One region of the uncultured Faecalibacterium sp. genome, then DNA from elsewhere that is predicted to be linked to it. Evidence: a T-box and tRNA genes for the amino acid it is inferred to sense, from the RefSeq annotation. Region 1 holds a T-box; the other holds one or more tRNA genes.
The links. The T-box of region 1 lies ahead of QZL71_RS06330 (valine--tRNA ligase). A T-box ahead of a tRNA ligase gene usually reads a tRNA of that ligase, here a tRNA-Val.

Region 1 (6,445 bases):
AGAGCCTTGATGCTCTGCTCGATGTTGGCCAGCTTATCCTGGCTCTTGGCGTACTTATTGCGGATATCCTCCACCAGTGCCGCCGGGGCGCGCTCCACGAACTTGGGGTTGTTCAACTGGTTCGCGAACATGGCCATTTCCTTTTCGGCCTTGGCCTTTTCCTTGTTCAGGCGGGCCAGTTCCTTGTCGCGGTCGATCAGCTCCATCATGGGGATGAAGCCGCGGGCGGCGTGGGTGGACACCTGCACCATGCCGTCGGTGCTGCCCTCGTACTTCTCGGTAAAGGTCACGTCGGTGGCAAAGGCGAACTTTGCCAGATAGACCTGTGCCTTCTGGAAGGGTGCTGCGTCGGCGGTCTCGATGATCATGCTGGTCTTTTTGGCGGGGTGGACATTCATCTCGGTGCGCATGGTACGCACGGCCTTGATGTAGTCCATGACCTTTTCAAAAGCTTCCTCTTCGTCGGCCCAGTTGTGAGCTTCGTCAAAGGTGGGCCAGCTCTGGGTCATGATGGTCTCGGCAGAGCCGGGCAGAGCCTGATACAGCTCTTCGGTGATGAAGGGCATGAAGGGATGCAGCAGCTTGAGGGCCTTGTCCAGCACATACACCAGCACACGGCGGGCGGTGTCGGCCTGCTCGGCATCGCCGGAGTTCAGGCGGGGCTTTGCGATCTCGATGAACCAGTCACAGTAGACATCCCAGATAAAGCTGTTGATCTTGGCAGCGGCCAGACCCATCTCGTAGTGGTCGAGGTTGTCGGTCATGGCACCGGCCACCTGATTCAGCTTGGTGAGCACCCACTTGTCGCTCATGTCCAGCTTGTCCTCACTGGGCAGGCCCGGGGTAAAGTCCTCGGGCAGGTTCATCAGCACAAAGCGGGTAGCGTTCCACAGCTTATTGGCAAAGTTGCGGGCAGCCTCCACCTTCTTTTCGATATAGCGCATGTCGTTGCCCGGGGTGGAGCCATCCACCAGCATAAAGCGCAGGGCATCTGCACCGTACTGGGCAATGACTTCCAGCGGGTCGATGCCGTTGCCCAGACTCTTGGACATCTTGCGGCCCTGACTGTCGCGCACGATACCGTGGATGCAGACAGTGCTGAAGGGTGCCTTGCCGGTGTAGGCCAGACCGGAGAAGATCATGCGGCTGACCCAGAAGCCGATGATATCGTAGCCGGTAACAAGGGTGTTGGTGGGGTAGAAATACTTGAGGTCTTCGCTCTCTTCATTGGGCCAGCCCAGCGTGCTGAAGGGCCACAGAGCGGAGGAGAACCAGGTATCCAGCGTATCGGGGTCCTGGGTCAGCTTTGCGCTGCCGCACTTGGGGCAGGCGCAGGGAGCGGACTTTGCCACCACGGTCTCGCCGCAGTCGTCGCAGTACCATGCCGGGATCTGATGGCCCCACCACAGCTGACGGCTGATGCACCAGTCGCGGGTGTTCTTCATCCAGTTCATATAGTTCTTGGTGAAGCGCTCGGGCACGAACTTGATCTCGCCCTTTTCCACGCTCTCGATGGCAGGCTTTGCCAGCGGCTCCATCTTGACGAACCACTGCTTGGACACCATGGGCTCGATGGTGGAGTGGCAGCGGTAGCAGGTGCCAACCTCGTGCTTGAGGGGCTCGATCTCCTTCAGGAAGCCGCCTGCTTCCAGATCGGCCAGAATGGCCTTGCGGGCCTCGAGGGTGGTCATGCCGGCGTACTTGCCGCAGTCCAGCACCTCCGGCTCATTGATGGCGTTCTTGCCGGCGGCGAACAGGGCATCGGCAGCAGCCTTGTCGGCAGCACCGGTCATGTGGCCGTCGTAGGTGAACACGCGCACGATGGGCAGGTCGTGGCGCAGGCCCACTTCAAAGTCGTTGGGGTCGTGGGCGGGGGTGATCTTGACCACACCGGTGCCCTTGGTCATGTCGGCGTGCTCGTCGCACACAATGGGGATCTCCTTGTTCAGCAGGGGCAGCACCACATGGCAGCCGTGCAGATGGGCATAGCGGGGGTCATCGCCGTTGATGGCAACAGCGGTATCGCCCAGCATGGTCTCGGGACGGGTAGTAGCCAGCTCCAGCATCTCGCCGGTCTCCTTGACCGGGTACAGCAGGTGCCAGAAGCTGCCATCCTTCTCCTCGTACTCCACCTCGGCATCCGAAATGGAGGTGTTGCAGTGGGGGCACCAGTTGACCATGCGGTTGCCGCGGTAGATCAGGCCCTTGTCGTACAGGCGCACGAACACTTCCTTGACAGCCTCGGAGCAGCCCTCGTCCATAGTAAAGCGCTCACGATCCCAGTCGCAGCTGCTGCCCAGCTTCTTCAGCTGGCTGACGATGCGGTTGCCGTACTTGGTCTTCCATGCCCATGCACGGTCCAGAAAACCATCGCGGCCCACCATCTCCTTGGTCAGGCCCTCGGCACGCATGGCCTCCACCACCTTGGCTTCGGTAGCGATGGATGCATGGTCGGTACCGGGCACCCACAGGGCGGCATAGCCCTGCATCCGCTTGGTGCGGATGAGGATGTCCTGCATGGTGTTATCCACCGCATGGCCCATGTGCAGCTGACCGGTGACGTTCGGGGGCGGCATGACGATGGTGTAGGGTTTCTTGTCGGGGTCTGCCTTCGTGTGGAAGTAGCCGCCGTCCAGCCAGAACTGGTAGATGCGGTCTTCCACCTGGCTGGGATCATACTGTTTTGCAAGTTCTTTCATAGGGTCCTCCCAGTAAAAAATGATGAAGTGGGACGAAAAAAGCCGTCCCACGGAACGTTCCATGGGACGGCTGTAATAACCGCGGTACCACCCAAATTGCGCAGAGCATCCTGCGCCCCTTGATGCCCCGGTAACGTGGGACAGCTCCGAGAGCGGCTTGCTCTTCAGCTCACCGCTCCTGCTCCAAAGTGACAGCACACCGCCGGGCCATACCGGGTTTTCAGCAGCCCCCGGCTCTCTGGATGGCAAAAGCGATGCACACTCTTCTTCAACGCATTTATAAAAAGAATATAGCGTTTTTTGTGCGATTTGTCAATTACTTTTTCTTCAAAAGAATTTATCCCGCTGCATCTTACGGTTTAGGCCTTATTCGTGAAAGCGCGTTTGGAGTGGCCCACAGGCCACGACAAACGCAAATATAAAAAATATTTTTTCCGCTATCAATGGCCAGAGCAAACGCATCGGCCATTTTCAATCCGCGATCCCTTCATCCTTCAGCCTTGCAATGAGCCGCTCCATCAGGGCGATGCGGTTGAAGGGGGTCATCAGGTAAAAGCCGTCTGCATAGGGCGCTGCAGCCTGCGCGGCCTTCACCGAGACTTCCAGCCCCAGCTCTTCGCCCTGCACACGGTCCAGCCCGGCAAAACGCTCGATGATCTCAGCATCCACATGGATGCCGTTGACCTCGTTCTCCATAAAGATGGCGTTGCGCTGGCTCACCACCGGCATGATGCCGGCCAGAATTTTCGCCTTTTCGCCCAGCGTTTCGCGGGTCTTTTTCAGGTTCACCACCGCCTGTGCGGAGAGCACCGGCTGGGTAAGGAAGCCGCTCATGCCATTTTGCAGCTTTTCCTGTGCGCGGCGCAACTCCACATCAAAGTTGCGGGCGTTCAGGTTCAGCGCACCGAACACGGTGAGGGGCGAGGGCATCTCCCGGCCCTCCCCTGCCAGCGAGACGATGTACTGCGCCAGCTTGCGGGAGTTGAACTGGTACACGTTTTTCACCTCGTCCCGCTCCGCGGTGGGGATGGGGTCGCCGGTGATGGCCAGCACCTCCCGCACGCCCTCGGCGTACAGGCCCAGCAGCAGGGCCTTTGTGGCGTTCAGATTGCGGTCGCGGCAGGTCATGTGGGGCAGCACGTTCAGCCCTAGCTCCCGGTGCACCCGGCAGGCCACCAGCGAAGAATCCATCCGTGCCCGGGCAATGGGACAGTCCGCAATGGTCAAAAGGTCTGCACCAGCAGCCTGCAGGCGGCGTGCACCGTCCAGATAGCCGGTCAGGTCGGCATCCTTGGGGCTGTCCAGCTCAATGGCGATCACCTTTTTGCCCGCGTTCAGCTTGCGCAGGAAGGCATCGTCTTTTTCCACCTCCGGCTTTGCGGCAGTGGAGACTGCTGCTGCCGGGGCTGCAGGCAGTGTTTCCGGCAAGGCATCCAGTGCCGCACGCAGGGCCGCAATGTGGGCAGGCGTAGTGCCGCAGCAGCCGCCCAGAATGCGCACACCCTCGGCAGCAAGGCGAGCCAGCTCCCGTGCAAAATATTCCGGCTTGCCCTGATACTGCACCCGGGTGCGTGTGACCACCGGGTAGCCCGCGTTGGGCATCACTGCAAGCGGCAGCTTTGTCTCGCCAAGCTGCTGCACCAGCGCACGCATGGCACCGGGAGCAGAAACGCAGTTCAGGCCCACAGCATCCACTGCACCGCAGGCAGTCATGCTGCGCACAAGCTCTGCGCAGTGACGGCCCTCGCGGGTGTAGCCGTCCGGCAGCACTGCAAAGGACACCAGCACAAAGGCATCCGGCACTGCTTCTTTGATCTGCCGCGCGGCTTCGGCCACACCGGCATCGCTGCTCAGCGTCTCAAACAAAAAGTTCTTTGCACCCAATGCGGCAAACCGCTCGGCAAGGGCCGTATAGATCTGTGCCGCCGGGAGTGCCTCGGTGTCCGGGGCCGGGCCAAGATCGGCAAACACGGCAGCGCTGGTCTTTGCAGCGGCCTGTGCAGCCAGTTTCCAGCCTTCGTCCGCCATGGCCTCCCACATGGGGTTCTGCGCTGCTGCCATGCGCGGCAGGCCGAAGGTGTTGGTCTTGATAGCATCGGCACCCGCTTCCAGATACGCGCGGTGCACGGTCAAAATGCCGTCCGGGTCCAGCAGGTTTGCCTGCTCACATTCCTGCCCGGGCTTTGCCTTATAATATGTACCCATGCCGCCATCGAACAGCAGCGGGCGCTTTTTTAAAATTTCACGCACATCCTTCATGAGGGAGTTCTCCTTTTTCCTACAAAAACGCTTGGCTTTCAGTTTAATGCACAAATGCCGTCCGGTCAAGCGTTTTTTCACGGCGGCGCTTGCAGGAACGCAAAATTTGTGCTATCCTATGCATACTTTATAAAGTGGGGAGGTGTGTGCCATGCGCCATGCCGGAACGCAAACGCTTGAGACCGACCGGCTTTTCCTGCGCCAGCTTCTGCCCGAGGATGCCGAGCAGATGTATACGAACTGGGCATCCGACCCGGAAGTGACCCGCTTTCTGCGGTGGGAGCCGCACAAAAACGCGCTGGAGACCGTAGGTCTGCTGGCGGCATGGGCCACCCTTTACCCGAACCCGGACTACTACCAGTGGGCCATTGTGGAAAAGGCTTCCGGGCAGGTGTTTGGCAGCATCAGCATCTTCAATGCTCTGCTCGGTGACCCGGCACAGAAAGCGCTCTGGCCGCAACAGGACTGCACAGACGGCATCTGGGAAGCAGGCTACTGCATCGGGAAGCACTGGTGGAACCATGGTTTTGCAACCGAAGCTTTAAAAGCAGCAGTAAACTACTGGTTTGAGAATACAGACGGCGGCTGGCTCACCTGCTGCCACGCAAAAGAGAACCCTGCCAGCGGCCGGGTGATGGAAAAAGCAGGCTTTCTCTACCACCACGATGCCATTGATCATAAATTTGACGGCACACCGGTGGAGTGCAGAAGCTATCTGCTGACAAGAGAACGATATAACAGAAAGGACTTACTTTGAGCGAACTTTACGATATTTTGGTAGAAACACCCCCGACGAAGGTCATTCTGCTGGCGCTGGATCAGGGCCTGTGGGACTGCGAGCGCAGCCTTGCAGAGCTTTCCGCCCTGTGCGAAGCAAACCACATGGAAGCCGTGGCACAGGTGACCCAGAAGCGCCAGACCCCGGAGACCGGTATCGTGCTGGGCAGCGGCAAGCTGGAGGAAGCATCCCTTGCCGCCGAAACGCTGGGCGCGGAATGCGCCGTATTTGACGGTGAACTGACCGGCAGCCAGATCCGCAACATCTCCAATGCGCTGGGCGGACTGGAAGTGATCGACCGCACCATGCTGATCCTTGAAATTTTCCGCAGCCGCGCCGTCACCAACGAGGGCAAGCTGCAGACCGAACTGGCCCTTCTGCGCTACCGCCTGCCCCGTCTGCAGGGCATGGGCGAAGCGCTCAGCCGTCAGGGCGGCGGTGGCGGCGGCGGCGGTGGTGCCCGCCGCGGTGCCGGTGAGACCAAGCTGGAACTGGACCGCCGTCATGTGCATGCCCGCATCGATGCGCTGGCTGAAAAGCTGGCCGAAATGGAAAAGCGCCGGGGCGAGAGCCGCAAGGCCCGTGCCAAGACCGGGATGCCGGTGGTCAGCCTTGTAGGCTATACCAACGTGGGCAAATCCAGCCTGATGAATGCTCTGTGCGGCCCCAGCGTAGCGGAAGCGGACATGCTGTTCGCCACACTGGACCC
Region 2 (6,445 bases), on a different contig from region 1:
GGAGCGGATCAGCGGGTTGGGGCTGGTGCCCAGACTCATAATGACCGTGTCCACATCCAGCTCGAACTCGCTGCCCTTCTTTTCGATGGGGCGGCGGCGGCCGGAAGCATCCGGCTCGCCCAGCTCCATCTCAATGCAGGTGATGGACTTGACAAAGCCCTCGTCGTTGGCGTGGATCTCCACAGGGTTGCACAGGGTCTTGAAGATGATGCCCTCTTCCTCGGCGTGCTCCACCTCTTCCTTACGGGCGGGCAGCTCAGCCATGCCGCGGCGGTAGACGATGTACACGGTCTCGGCACCCAGACGCAGGGCGCTGCGGGCAGCGTCCATAGCCACGTTGCCGCCGCCCACAACGGCGACCTTTTTGCCGGTGCGGATGGGGGTCTTGCTGGTGGGCAGATAAGCCTTCATCAGGTTGGAGCGGGTCAGGAACTCGTTGGCAGAGTAGACGCCCTTCAGGCTCTCGCCGGGGATGCCCATGAAGCGGGGCAGACCGGCACCGGAGCCTACGAACACGGCCTCGTAGCCGTACTCGTCCATCAGCTCGTCGATGGTGAGCACCTTGCCAATGACCATATTGCACTCAAAATCAACGCCCATCTTCTTCAGGCCGTCGATCTCCTGCTGCACGATGGCCTTGGGCAGACGGAACTCAGGGATGCCGTACATCAGCACGCCGCCGGCCACATGCAGGGCCTCGTAAACGGTGACCTTGTAGCCAAGCTTTGCCAGATCGCCTGCGGCGGTCAGGCCGGCAGGGCCTGCGCCGATGATGGCCACCTTGTGGCCGTTCCATTCGGGCACGATGGGGGCGGTGTGCACATTCTCGCGGTGCCAGTCGGCAACAAAGCGCTCCAGGCGGCCGATGCCCACCGGCTCGTTCTTGATGCCGCGGGTGCACTTGCCCTCGCACTGGCTCTCCTGCGGGCATACACGGCCGCAGACAGCGGGCAGGGAAGAGGAACGGTTGATCACCTGATAAGCGGCTTCAAAGTCGCCCTCGGCCACATGGCCGATGAACTCGGGGATATCGATGCCCACAGGGCAGCCGGTCTGGCAGGGTTTGTTCTTGCAGTGCACGCAGCGCTTTGCTTCGTTCACGGCCATTTCTTCGGTGTAGCCAAGTGCAACTTCCTTAAAGTTCTTGTTGCGCACATTGGGGTCCTGCGTGGGCATGGGGCACTTCTTCGGGTCCATATTGAAAGCCATCTTATTTTACCTCCTGATTGAGCAGATTGCATGCCGCTTCACGGGCGTGTGCCTCAAACGGGCGGTACATGGTGCCGCGGGCCATTGCCTCATCAAAATCCACCAGATCGCCGTCAAAGTCGGGGCCGTCCACGCAGGCGAACTTGGTCTCGCCGCCAACGGTCAGGCGGCAGCCGCCGCACATGCCGGTGCCGTCGATCATGATGGGGTTCATGGAAACGATGCTCTTCAGGCCATGCTTCTGGCAGGTCTTGACCACGAACTTCATCATGATCAGCGGGCCAATGGTGATGACCAGATCGTACTGGTTGCCGGCGGCCACCAGCTCGTCCAGTGCAGCGGTAACAACACCCTTGGTGCCATAGCTGCCGTCGTCGGTCATAATGCGCAGCTCATCGCTGCAGGCTTTGAACTCGTCCTCAAGGATCAGCAGGTCCTTATTGCGGAAGCCCACCACGCTGTGCACCACACAGCCCTGCTCGTGCAGTTCACGGGCAATGGGCAGAGCGATGGCGCAGCCTACGCCGCCGCCCACGACACATACCTTCTTCAGGCCTTCCACCTCGGTGGCGCGGCCCAGCGGGCCTACAAAGTCGTGGACACTCTGGCCCACCTGCAGGCTGTTCAGCTCCATCGTGGTACCGCCCACGATCTGGAAAATGATATCCACAGTGCCCTTTTCGCGGTCGTAACCGGCCACGGTCAGGGGGATGCGCTCGCTGTCCTCAAACGGGCGCACAATGATAAACTGGCCCGGCTTTGCCTTTTTGGCGATCAGCGGGGCTTCAATGACCATCTTCGTCACGGTGGGATTCAGCGCGACTTTTTCAGTGATCTTATACATTGTGTTTGCTCCTTTATGCTGGCTTTTCCTATTTCTGCGCACGAAAACGCGCCTGTATGCCCTCAGCGGCATAACAGACGCAGCTCTTACAGGCGACAAAATGACACTTTCCATTATAATAGTTTACAAAAGGGAAAGCAAATCAATTTTCTTCGTGTATGTCATGGCAAACTTGAATGATGACACAGGTAAAGCGCGCAAAAGTGAAGTCTTTTGAATACAGACAGGCGGGTTTCCAACTTTTTTGCAGAAAATGCAAATTTGTGGTTGACAATTTCCGGGCGGTACGGTATAATAATCAGCGTCGCCGGTAAACAGTCCGGCACAAACACATGGAATGTGCGGCCGTAGCTCATCTGGTAGAGCGCCACCTTGCCAAGGTGGAGGTAGCGAGTTCGAGCCTCGTCGGCCGCTCCATTTTGTGGAAGTTTAGCTCAGCTGGGAGAGCATCTGCCTTACAAGCAGAGGGTCAGCGGTTCGAGCCCGTTAACTTCCACCATTTGGCCCGGTAGCTCAGTTGGTTAGAGCACCAGCCTGTCACGCTGGGGGTCGTCGGTTCGAGCCCGATCCGGGTCGCTTCGTCGAAAGTCCTGCAGTTCATCGGGCGGTCTTGCAAGCAAGACTGCCGTGATGAACGCCAGACTTTCTCCTCTTCCCCACAAAATCTTGCTTCGCAAGCTTTCGCGGGGGCCCCGAAATTCGCGAGAATCGCTCGGGAGGGTGCAGGGATAATTGCACCGCTTATGCCTCTGTAGCTCAGTCGGTAGAGCAGGGGACTGAAAATCCCCGTGTCATTGGTTCGATTCCGATCGGAGGCACCAGCTAAGGAAATCCAGCAGGGTTTCCAATATGCGGCCGTAGCTCATCTGGTAGAGCGCCACCTTGCCAAGGTGGAGGTAGCGAGTTCGAGCCTCGTCGGCCGCTCCAATACGAAGCCATCGTTGATGCAGAAATGCAAAAACGATGGCTTTTTTGTTGTTTCTCGTTACGGCTCCTTCCTGTGAAAAAAGAAAAGCCGGAAAATCCGCAGATTTTTCGGCTTTTGCAAATATGAAAATAATGATTCCGCTGATATTGTCGGAGTGCGATCCGTGCGCGGAGACAATTTTAAATCGTTTCTTACAGGATCACATTTTTAATGAGCAGCGAAATGCTGCCGTCGTCGCTGTGCAGAAATTCCACCTCGTTGTCCGAGTTGAGCAGTTCGGTGGGAATCTTCACCTCAATGCCGTTGGCGGTGTGGATGCTGCGGCTCTCCATGCGGCGGATGCGCGCAGGGGTCACGGTCACGGGCTGCTCAGGCGCTTCCAGCACATCACTCTTTTCCACATAATCATCAAAGGGCACGGCGGCAAGGGGATATTCCTCTTCCAACTGCTGACGCACCTGCTGGATGGATACCTGATTGTCGTTGTCTGCGGCCTGATTGGCGATCAGCATCGCGACCTGAGCCTCTACGTGGGGCTGATCTGCGTAGTTTTCCTGCACGGCCTGCACGGCGGCTTCCTGAATGGCCTGCAGCTTTTTCTTTTCCGGCTGGGCGGTGGTGTACTGGAACACTACCGTGGAAAGGTAAAAATCCTTGTGGCCGTCGATGTCGAACTTTTTTTCCAGCAGCTTCATGGAGTAGTCGGTCAGATTGACAAGGGCACCTTCCTCCACCTTGCCGCTCTGGCTGGGCAGGCAGGCCCGCTGCTGGATGATGGAGTTCACCGGGGCACCCTCCACATTCTCGGTGTAGTGGGTGTAGCCGTTTTTGTAGTTCAACTTCAGGATGCCCAGCCACGGCTCACCATCGCGGGTAAAATCCACCACGGCAAGGTCTGCCCCCGGAATGGTGGTGTGCGCGTGCATGTAGTCGAACAGAACGCCCGCGATGCGGCAGGAAAGGTCCACAAAATCGTGGTTGTGCTCCAGCTCGTTTTTAAAGGCGGAATCCGGCAGCGGGCGGCACTGGCGGATATCGTCGCTGGCAAGCAGCTTTTCGATGTGGTACTGGAAATAGGCGGTCTTTTCGGCGGTCATTTCCATGCCGCTGCCGCTGAGTACAGGCGCATCCATGGTGGTGTCCAGCACGTGCAGAATGGCCTGATGAATGATGATCTCCATGGGAGTTACCTCGTTTTTATAAGAATCTCTTTGGCATACAGTATAGCACAGCCCGGCCCAAAAGGCGAGAGCACATCTTGTAAACCGCCTGCAGGAATGCTACAATAAGGGCAGAAAACCACGCAGGAAAGGGGACAAAAACCATGGAATTCCGTGATAAGCCAATGGAAAACCTCATCCGCCTTCAGGAAAAGGACATCTGCAAAAATGCCCGCGCGCTGCTGCTGGACGGTGAGAGCATCGTGGGTGCCTACAAGACGGTGCGCGATCAGGTGATCTTTACCACCCACCGCATCATCATGGTGGATATGCAGGGCGTTACCGGAACCCGGCAGCAGATCTTTGTGCTGCCGTACCGCAAGGTGCTGCACTTCGGGATCCAGACGGCAGGCTTTGGCGACCCGGTGCAGGCATCGCAGCTGACCGTCTGCTTTGCGGACGCACACGAGGCAAAGTTCGGCTTTATCGGCCAGCAGGAACTGTTTGCGGTCGCCAACGCCATCAGCCGGTGCATCCTGTAAATAACTCCTTTAAAACAGCAGGCTCCCCGCCCGAGACCGGACAGGGAGCCTTTTGCTGTATATGAAATAGGAGAATGGCAGAATTAGCAGCGGCTTGTTTTGCGCACCAGCTGTTCGTGCATGAATACCATGAGCACCAGCAGTGCCAGCAGGTAAAAAGGGAACAGTGCCGGAGTGATGTTGTTTGCCAGCAGGCCGAACAGCGGCGGCATGGCCAGATTGCCCAAATAGGCGCTTGCCATCTGGATGCCGATGACCGCCTGCGATCTGTCCGCGCCGAAGTGTTCCGGCGTGGAGTGGATGATACTGGGATAGATGGGCGCACAGCCCAGCCCTACCAGAACAAGACCGTTCAGGGCAAGGATCTGCGGCCCGGGCAACAGCAGAGCCAGCACCCCTGCGGCCAGAATGCACTGACCCATGCGGATCATCTGCGTATCGTTGAATTTCAGGGTCAAAAAGCCGCAGGCGGCGCGCCCGGCAGTGATGCCGATGTAGAACAGGCTGGCAAAGCTGGCGGCAGTGCCGACGGCAACGCCTTTCGTCAGTGTGAGGTAGCTGCTGGCCCATAGACCGGCCGTGGTCTCCAATGCACAGTAGCAGAAGAAGCACAGCATCACCTCTCTGGCACCCGGCAGACGGAATACCTGTCCAAGGCTCAACGCCTGCGTCGAAGCAGTTTCGGTGTCGGTGCCTGCAGTACGGCTCTGCCATAGCGGCAAACTGAAAAAGAGCACTGCGCTCAGCAGGATCTGGAACAGGGCAATGTACCGGTAGCCGGATGTCCACGGCCCGCCGCCTGCCAGCACCCGGCCCATGACCATGGGGCTGATCATGGTGCCGATGCCCCACATGCAGTGCAGCCAGCTCATGTGGCGGCTTTTATAATGTAAGGCAACATAGTTGTTCAGGGCCGCGTCCACGCTGCCTGCACCCAGCCCATAGGGCACGGCCCACAGGCAGAGCATCCAGAACTGTGTGGAGACCGAAAAGCCGAACAGCGCGGCAGCTGTCATGGCCACACTGAGGGCGGTCACTTTTCCGGTGCCCAGCGCACGGGTGAGCCGGTCGCTGTTCAGGCTGGAAACAATGGTGCCAAAGGAGATGATCATGGAGATCAGCCCCGCATAGGACACCGGCACACCGAGCGCCGGATACATGGAGGGCCACGCCGACCCCAGCAGGGAATCCGGCAGGCCCAGACTGATGAACGAGATGTAAATGATCGGAAGCAGAAGCTGTACCATAAATCTTGAGTTCCTCCGGGAAGCGTGTTATACTTGCAATGCATCTTGTACTTTGCTGATGTAATAATATCACACATCGGAGCGGAATATTAGGATAAAAACGCCCGATTGATACAACAAAACCGGCGCGGATGCGGATGTGCACCTTGACGGAAAGGAGATGGCTGATCGTGGCATTTCAGACCAGCTGTGCAGCAGCGGGCGGGCTCAACTGCCTGCCGGATGTTGTGGCGGATGACGAGGGCAGGGAACTGGTGCAGCACGGCAGCGCACTGTTTCCTATTGCCTGCTATGAAGAGGACCTCAAAAGCTACTCGGTAGCATGGCATTGGCATGAAGAGTTTGAATACATCCTTGCCGTAAAAGGCCCGCTGGCGGTGGACGTGAGCAAAGCCCGGCTGGTTTTGCAGACCGGGCAGGGCGTGTTTGTCAATTCCGGAGTGTTCCATGCGGTGGAGCAGGCTGAGACCGGGGATGCCCTGCTGCATTCCGGGGTATTCCATCCGCGCCTGATC

Region 2: it has a tRNA-Val gene. The T-box ahead of QZL71_RS06330 (valine--tRNA ligase) is inferred to sense a tRNA for this amino acid. The anticodon was not compared.

Annotation. Positions count from the first base shown of each region.
Region 1 is NZ_FMFG01000013.1:3,672-10,116, forward strand. Features, by position in the region: gene QZL71_RS06330 (valine--tRNA ligase) at 1-2,699, opposite strand, end outside; T-box leader at 2,759-2,980, opposite strand; gene QZL71_RS06335 (bifunctional homocysteine S-methyltransferase/methylenetetrahydrofolate reductase) at 3,171-4,958, opposite strand; gene QZL71_RS06340 (GNAT family N-acetyltransferase) at 5,110-5,715, shown strand; gene hflX (GTPase HflX) at 5,712-6,445, shown strand, end outside.
Region 2 is NZ_FMFG01000010.1:355-6,799, forward strand. Features, by position in the region: gene gltA (NADPH-dependent glutamate synthase) at 1-1,209, opposite strand, end outside; gene QZL71_RS05320 (sulfide/dihydroorotate dehydrogenase-like FAD/NAD-binding protein) at 1,211-2,053, opposite strand; tRNA gene QZL71_RS05325 (tRNA-Gly) at 2,395-2,470, shown strand; tRNA gene QZL71_RS05330 (tRNA-Val) at 2,477-2,552, shown strand; tRNA gene QZL71_RS05335 (tRNA-Asp) at 2,556-2,629, shown strand; tRNA gene QZL71_RS05340 (tRNA-Phe) at 2,799-2,874, shown strand; tRNA gene QZL71_RS05345 (tRNA-Gly) at 2,905-2,980, shown strand; gene QZL71_RS05350 (nucleoid-associated protein) at 3,173-4,162, opposite strand; gene QZL71_RS05355 (PH domain-containing protein) at 4,306-4,683, shown strand; gene QZL71_RS05360 (MFS transporter) at 4,767-5,930, opposite strand; gene QZL71_RS05365 (AraC family transcriptional regulator) at 6,101-6,445, shown strand, end outside.